2 regions of the Cupriavidus sp. FW306-1B-F12B genome follow, and region 2 is predicted to be linked to the other one. Evidence: predicted binding sites of a transcription regulator. Region 2 holds the regulator's gene; the other holds the start of a gene.

Region 1 (3,411 bases), on a different contig from region 2:
CGGCCGTGGGTTCGCTGGCCGAAGTGCCTGAACTGCCGCCCGGCAGCGACGCCGGCCAGACCGTGGCCTGGATCCGGCGCGTGCTGGACGGCGCGGCGCCGGTGCCGGCGCCGATCGCGATCCAGGTCGAGGCTATCCGCGAATGCCTGCGGCAAGGCACCCGCGTGACCTGGGCCAGCCCGGTCTGAGCCAGCCCCGGGACCGCTGTCAGGGCTTGCGCGGGGGCAGCGGGATGCGCTCGGTCTCGCCCGGCACGTGCGGGAACTGGTCGTCCTCCCAGCGCTGGGCGGCGGCCTCGATCGCCACCTTGCTGCTGGCAACGAAATTCCAGTAGATAAAACGGTGCCCGTCGGTCGGGTCACCGCCCAGCAGCATTACGCGCGACGGTGTCGTGGCCGTCAGCGTCGCGGGCTGGCCCGGCGTGAGCACCACCATATGCTCGGCCGGCAGCGGCTCGCCGTCGAGCGCCACCGCGCCATCCACCGGATAGATGCCCCGCTCGGCATGATCGGCCGGGATCTCCACGCTCGCGCCCGCATCCAGCTCGATCGCCACATACAGGGTGCGGCTGAAGACCTTGACCGGAGAGACCTGGCCAAAGGCATCGCCCGCAATCACCACCATGCGCACGCCCGGCCGCTCGATCCGTGGCAGCGTGGCGGCTGGATGGTGGAAAAACGACGGCTCGGCACCCTCATGCTCCTGCGGCAGTGCCACCCAGGTCTGGATGCCGTGCAGGAGGGCCCCGGCGGGGCGCACATGCTCGGGCGAGCGCTCCGAGTGCACGATGCCGTGCCCGGCGGTCATCCAGTTGACATCGCCCGGGCGGATCGCCTGGTCGCTGCCCAGGCTGTCTCGGTGGATGATCTCGCCCTCGAACAGATAAGTGACCGTGGCCAGTCCGATATGTGGATGCGGGCGCACGTCGGCTCCGCCGCCCGGCGGCAGTTGCACCGGCCCCATATGGTCGAAGAAGATAAACGGCCCGACAGTCTGGGAGGCGGCGGCGGGCAACAGCCGGCGCACGGTAAAATCGCCCAGGTCGCGCACATGCGGCTTGAGCAAGTGTTCGATAGCAGACATAACTCCTCCGGTGGAATGAGAGAGGCTTGCAAGGATGCCAGCGCGCCGCAGCTTGGTCGAGTGTAGCCGCTGCTGCAACAAATCATTGCAGCAGCGGGCAGAACCCCCATGCCCCGCACCGCTCTAACATCCAGTGCGCCGAACCGTGGGTATCGTTCCCGCCGCTCGAAGTGGCAAGTAGCTATGCCAGCAGCAAGAGCGATCGAGAGGAACTATCACGACCATCGGGGCTCCAATTAGCACTCACCCGGCCTGAGTGCTAATATGTGTTGCAGTGCCACCGCCCCAACAGGCGCGGCACCCCGGCAACCGAACCGCCGGATGCGAAAGGAGCCATTGAGTGAACGCAGTCTTGTCTGCCGACCAAACCCTGAATAACCGTCTGCCGACGGCACCCCGGAGCACGGGCAGCTTCGCGCTGACCTTCCCGGCCACCGTTGGCAACCTCGACAGCTATATCCAGGCTGTCCACCGGATTCCGCTGTTGACCGCGGAGGAAGAGCAGCGCCTGGCGCGCGAGCTCCGCGACCACGATTCCGTTGATGCTGCCCGCCAGATGGTGATGTCCCACCTGCGTCTGGTGGTGTCGATCGCCCGCCAGTACCTGGGCTATGGCCTGCCCCACGCCGACCTGATCCAGGAAGGCAATATCGGCCTGATGAAGGCGGTCAAGCGCTTCGACCCCGACCAGGGCGTGCGCCTGGTGTCGTACGCGATGCACTGGATCAAGGCCGAGATCCACGAATACGTGCTGAAGAACTGGCGCATGGTCAAGGTGGCCACCACCAAGGCCCAGCGCAAGCTGTTCTTCAACCTGCGCAGCCACAAGCAGGGCGCGCACACGTTCACGCCGGAGCAGGTCGAGGCCGTGGCGCGCGAGCTGAACGTCAAGCCCGAAGAAGTGATGGAGATGGAGACCCGCCTGTCGGGCGGCGACCTGGCGCTGGAAGGCCAGATCGACGACGGCGAAGAGGAATTCGCCCCCATCGCCTACCTGGCGGACAACCACAACGAGCCCACCCGCGTGCTGGAAGCCAAGCGCCACGACCGCATGCAGGTCGAGGGCCTGGAAGAAGCGCTGGGCAAGCTGGACGAACGCAGCCGCCGCATCATCGAGGCGCGCTGGCTGCACGTCGAGGACGATGGCTCGGGCGGGTCCACGCTGCATGAGCTGGCTGACGAGTTCGGCGTCTCGGCCGAGCGCATCCGCCAGATCGAGGCCGCGGCCATGAAGAAGATGAAGGGGGCGCTGCAGGCGTTCGCCTGATCCGCACCCCCAGCCATGCAAAAGGCCGGTCCACTGGACCGGCCTTTTTGTTGCCCGCGAGGGGTTAGTGCGACCTTATGCCGCACCCTTCCCTCCCTTTCACGTCACGACAGCAGCTGTTTCAGGTCGTGCGCGATCGGATCCGGACCCTGGCCGTGGCGGATGAACAGCCGCAGCTTGCCGTCCGGGTCGAACACATAGCTGCCCGCGGAGTGGTCAACCGTGTAGTTGGTCGGGGAGCTGCCCGGCACCTTGGCGTAGAACACCTTGAAGTCCTTGGTCAACTTCTGCAGTGCGGCTTCATCGGCCGGGCGCAGCCCCAGGAAGCGCCCATCGAAGGCCGGCACGTACTGGGCCAGCAGCGCCTGCGTGTCGCGTTCCGGGTCGACCGTGACGAACAGCACCTGCACGCGGTCGGCGTCGGGGCCCAGTTTCTCCATCACCGCCTTCAGTTCGGCCATCGTCGTCGGGCACACGTCGGGACAGTGGGTGTAGCCGAAGAACATCACCACCGCCTTGCCCTTGAAGTCGGCGATGGTGCGCACCTTGCCGTGATGGTCGGTCAGCGAGAAGTCCTTGCCGAAGTCCGCCGCGCCGGTGATGTCGACATTGCGGAACGAGGCCTTCTGCTGCCCGCAGGCAGCCACGGCCAGCGCAAGCGCGGCCAGCAGGGAAAAGCGGCGGAAGGCGGCGAACAGGCCGGAGGCGGGGCTTAGGCGGGGCATGCGGCGGAGACCGGTCAGGGGTGGGAGGAAACAGCGGCACCGGAGGGCGGCGACATCACGCAGTATCGCCGATCGTGCCGCCACGCTGCGCCGGCCGCGACAAGATGCCGCAGCCGGTCGGCCACAGGTCAGACCTGCGGCACGAACTTGAAGTAGTGGTCGACCAGCAGCGCGGCGAACAGCAGCGACAGGTACAGGATCGAGAAGCGGAAGGTGCGCTGCGCCAGCTCGTCTGAATAGTTGCGGTACATCTTCCAGGCGTAGGCCAGGAAACCCGCGCCCAGCGCCAGCGCGGCCGCCAGGTAGATATAGCCGCTCATGCCGTAGACAAAGGGC
Region 2 (3,411 bases):
TGACGAAATCGCGGATGGACAGGCTGCGCAGCATCGTGGCGTGGAAGGTAGTCGGTCCGATGGGTTCGGGCTCAGGCTTGGAGGGCGGCTTGATACTGGCTCAGAGGCGGTTGTCTTCGGACGGGTATTCGTGCCAGTGCAGCTTCTTGCGCAGCGTGGCGTAGTAGTTGTAGCCGACCGGGTGCAGCAGGTTGATGGTCTTTTCGGAGCGCCGCACCACGATGCGGTCGCCCGGCAGCAGCGAGGTCAGTGACTGCATGTCGAAGTTGACGCTGGCGTCGCGCGCGCTGGCCACCTCGATGGTGACCTCGGCGTCGTGCGGCAGCACGATCGGGCGGTTGGACAGCGCGTGCGGGGCAATCGGCACCAGCACCACGCCCGACAGCGTCGGGTGCAGGATCGGGCCGCCGGCGGACAGCGCGTAGGCGGTGGACCCGGTGGTGGTCGACACGATCAGGCCGTCCGAGCGCTGGTTGTACATGAAGTGGCCGTCCACCGACACCGCCAGCTCGACCATGCCGGAGATGCCCGAGCGGTTCACCACCACGTCGTTCAGGGCCAGCGCGGAGAAGATGTCCATGTCGTCGCGCACCACGCGCGATTCCAGCAGCAGGCGGGTCTCGGCCTCATACCGGCCGTCGAGCATGTCGGGCAGCACGGTGTGCGCGTCTTCCAGCGCGATGTCGGTCATGAAGCCCAGCCGCCCGTGGTTGACGCCGATCAGCGGCACGTCGTAGCCGGCCAGCTGGCGCGCGATGCCCAGCAGCGTGCCGTCGCCGCCCAGCACCACGGCCACGTCGGCCTGCCGGCCGATCTCCTCGGCGGACAGGGCAGGGTAGGCGGTCAGCCCGGTGGCGAGCGAGGTTTCGCGCTCGAACACCACGTCCTGCCCGTTGCGCAGGATATAAGAGGCGATCTCCTCCAGCGGCCCTTCGATGCCGGCAGTGGAGTACCGGCCCACCAGGGCGACGGTCTTGAACGAAGTGCGCACGGCGCTGGCTCTCGGGGGGGCGGACATGGCGGGATTAGACCATACCGCCATGACGGTTGTCAGCAGGCGCGGGCGGGCGGGCCAGGCCGTCCGCCAGAAGGTCCAAAACTTGCGTAAAATCGGGGCATCATGGATGAACGCTCCAAAACGCTGCTCAAGACCCTGATCGAGCGCTATATTGCCGAAGGGCAGCCGGTCGGTTCCCGCACCCTGTCGAAATACTCGGGGCTGGACCTGTCGCCTGCGACGATTCGCAATGTGATGTCCGATCTGGAGGAAATGGGCTTTATTGCCAGCCCGCACACCTCCGCGGGCCGTATCCCGACCCCGCGCGGCTACCGGCTGTTCGTCGATTCGATGCTGACGGCCAAGCCGCTGGAGCGCAACGCCGACCTGGCCGAGCTGACCGGCCAGATCCAGGACCAGCTCGGCGGCCAGCAGCTGGGGCCGCAGCGCATGATCACAGCGGCGGCGCGCACGCTGTCCAACCTGTCGCACTTTGCCGGCGTGGTGATGACGCCGCGCCGCGCGCAGGCGTTCCGGCAGATCGAATTCATGCGGCTGTCGGACAAGCGCATCCTGCTGATCATCGTCAGCCCCGAGGGCGACGTGCAGAACCGCATCATCCAGACCGAGCTGTCGTACACGCCGGCCCAGCTGATCGAGGCGGCCAACTTCTTCAACTCGCACTATGCCGGCATGAGCTTCGACGCGGTGCGCGGCCACCTGCGGGTGGAACTGCAGGACCTGCGCCGCGACATGTCGCAGCTGATGCAGGCCGCGGTCGAGGCCGGCAGCGTCGCCGAGGACGAGGACGACGACCACGTCTTTATCAGTGGCGAGCGCAAGCTGCTGGAAGTGGAAGACCTGGCCTCCAGCATGGACAAGCTGCGGCGCCTGTTCGACGTGTTCGAGCACAAGACCAGCCTGCTGCAGCTGCTGGACGTGTCCAGCCATGCGCAGGGCGTGCAGATCTTTATCGGCGGCGAAAGCCGGCTGGTGCCGATCGAAGAAATGGCGGTCATCACCGCCCCGTACGAGGTCGACGGCCAGATCGTCGGCACGCTCGGCGTGATCGGCCCTACGCGCATGGCGTATGAGCGCGTGATCCCCATTGTCGACATCACCGCGCGCCTGCTGTCCAGCGCCCTGAGCCAGAACTAGTGCAAAGACTGGCTGGTCTGACAAGCGGCGCCATTCCCGCCGGGCGCGGCAATCGCCGGTGCGCCGCACCGGCGCCGTCCCGGCACCGTGTCAACCCGGAAGCGACATGACGTTTTCTCCCGAACCGGCCTACCAGCACGGCCACGCGCCGCGCACGGCGATCCTGCTGGTCAACCTGGGCACCCCGGACGCTCCCACGCCCAAGGCGGTGGGGCGCTACCTGAAGGAATTCCTGTCCGACCCGCGCGTGGTCGAGATCCCGCGCGCGGCCTGGCTGCCGCTGCTGCATGGGGTGATCCTGCCGCTGCGTTCGCGCGCCTCGGCTCTGAAATACGAATCGATCTGGCTGCGCGAGGCCCATATGACGGGCTCGCCGCTGCTGGTCTACAGCGAGCGCCAGGCCCATGCGCTGCAGCGGCTGATGCACCAGCATGGCCATGAAGTGACGGTCGCGTGCGCAATGCGCTACGGCAACCCGTCGATCGCCTCGGTGCTGGAGGCGCTGCGCCGGCAGGGCTGCGAGCAGGTGCTGGTGCTGCCGATGTATCCGCAATACTCCGGCACCACCACGGCCACGGCCTTCGACGAGGTGTTCCGGGTGCTGGGCCAGTGGCGCAACCAGCCAGAGCTGCGGCTGGTCAAGCATTTCCATGACCACCCGGCCTATATCTCGGCGCTGCACCAGCAGGTCGCCGCCTACTGGGCGCGCCATGGCATGCCGGACTTTGCCCGCGGCGACAAGCTGATCCTGTCGTTCCACGGCGTGCCGCGGCGCACGCTGGAACTGGGCGACCCCTATCACTGCGAATGCCTGAAGACCGGCCGGCTGCTGGGCGAGGCGCTGGGCCTAGAGCCGGGCCAGTACCAGGTGACGTTCCAGTCTCGTTTCGGCAAAGCGGAATGGCTGCAGCCGTACACCGCGCCGACGCTGGCCGAGCTGGGCAAGGTCGGCGCGGGCCGGGTCGATGTCTTCTGCCCGGGCTTTCCGGCCGACTGCATCGAGACCCTGGAGGAGATCGCCGTGGAAGGGCAGACCGAGTTCAAGGTCGCGGGCGGCAAGGATTTCCATTTCATCCCGTGCCTGAATGACGCCGATCCGTGGGTCGCGGCCATGGCCGAGATCGCGCTGCAGCACCTGCAGGGCTGGCCGCTGGCCACGCCGCATCCGCATGAACTGGAAGCACGGCGCACGCGCGCCCAGACCCGGGGAGCGGCGGCATGAACGTCGACTTTGAGCCGGATGCGCGCCAGCGCAT

What was found. Region 2 encodes HrcA, which represses chaperone genes, less so after heat shock. Its sites were predicted from a motif close to TTAGCACTCNNNNNNNNNGAGTGCTAA; they were not measured.
Region 1: rpoH (RNA polymerase sigma factor RpoH) is a predicted target of HrcA. The motif match lies at 1,320-1,346, and genes of this name have one in related genera.

The regions. Positions count from the first base shown of each region.
Region 1 covers NZ_JBYSXC010000009.1:28,533-31,943, reverse strand. The annotation lists gene ybiB (DNA-binding protein YbiB) at 1-188, shown strand, start outside; gene AC3WLE_RS16495 (pirin family protein) at 208-1,083, opposite strand; gene rpoH (RNA polymerase sigma factor RpoH) at 1,424-2,350, shown strand; gene AC3WLE_RS16485 (SCO family protein) at 2,455-3,075, opposite strand; gene cyoE (heme o synthase) at 3,204-3,411, opposite strand, start outside.
Region 2 covers NZ_JBYSXC010000010.1:39,637-43,047, forward strand. The annotation lists gene recN (DNA repair protein RecN) at 1-34, opposite strand, end outside; gene AC3WLE_RS17730 (NAD kinase) at 101-1,018, opposite strand; gene hrcA (heat-inducible transcriptional repressor HrcA) at 1,121-2,155, shown strand; gene hemH (ferrochelatase) at 2,262-3,377, shown strand; gene AC3WLE_RS17745 (RNA-binding S4 domain-containing protein) at 3,374-3,411, shown strand, end outside.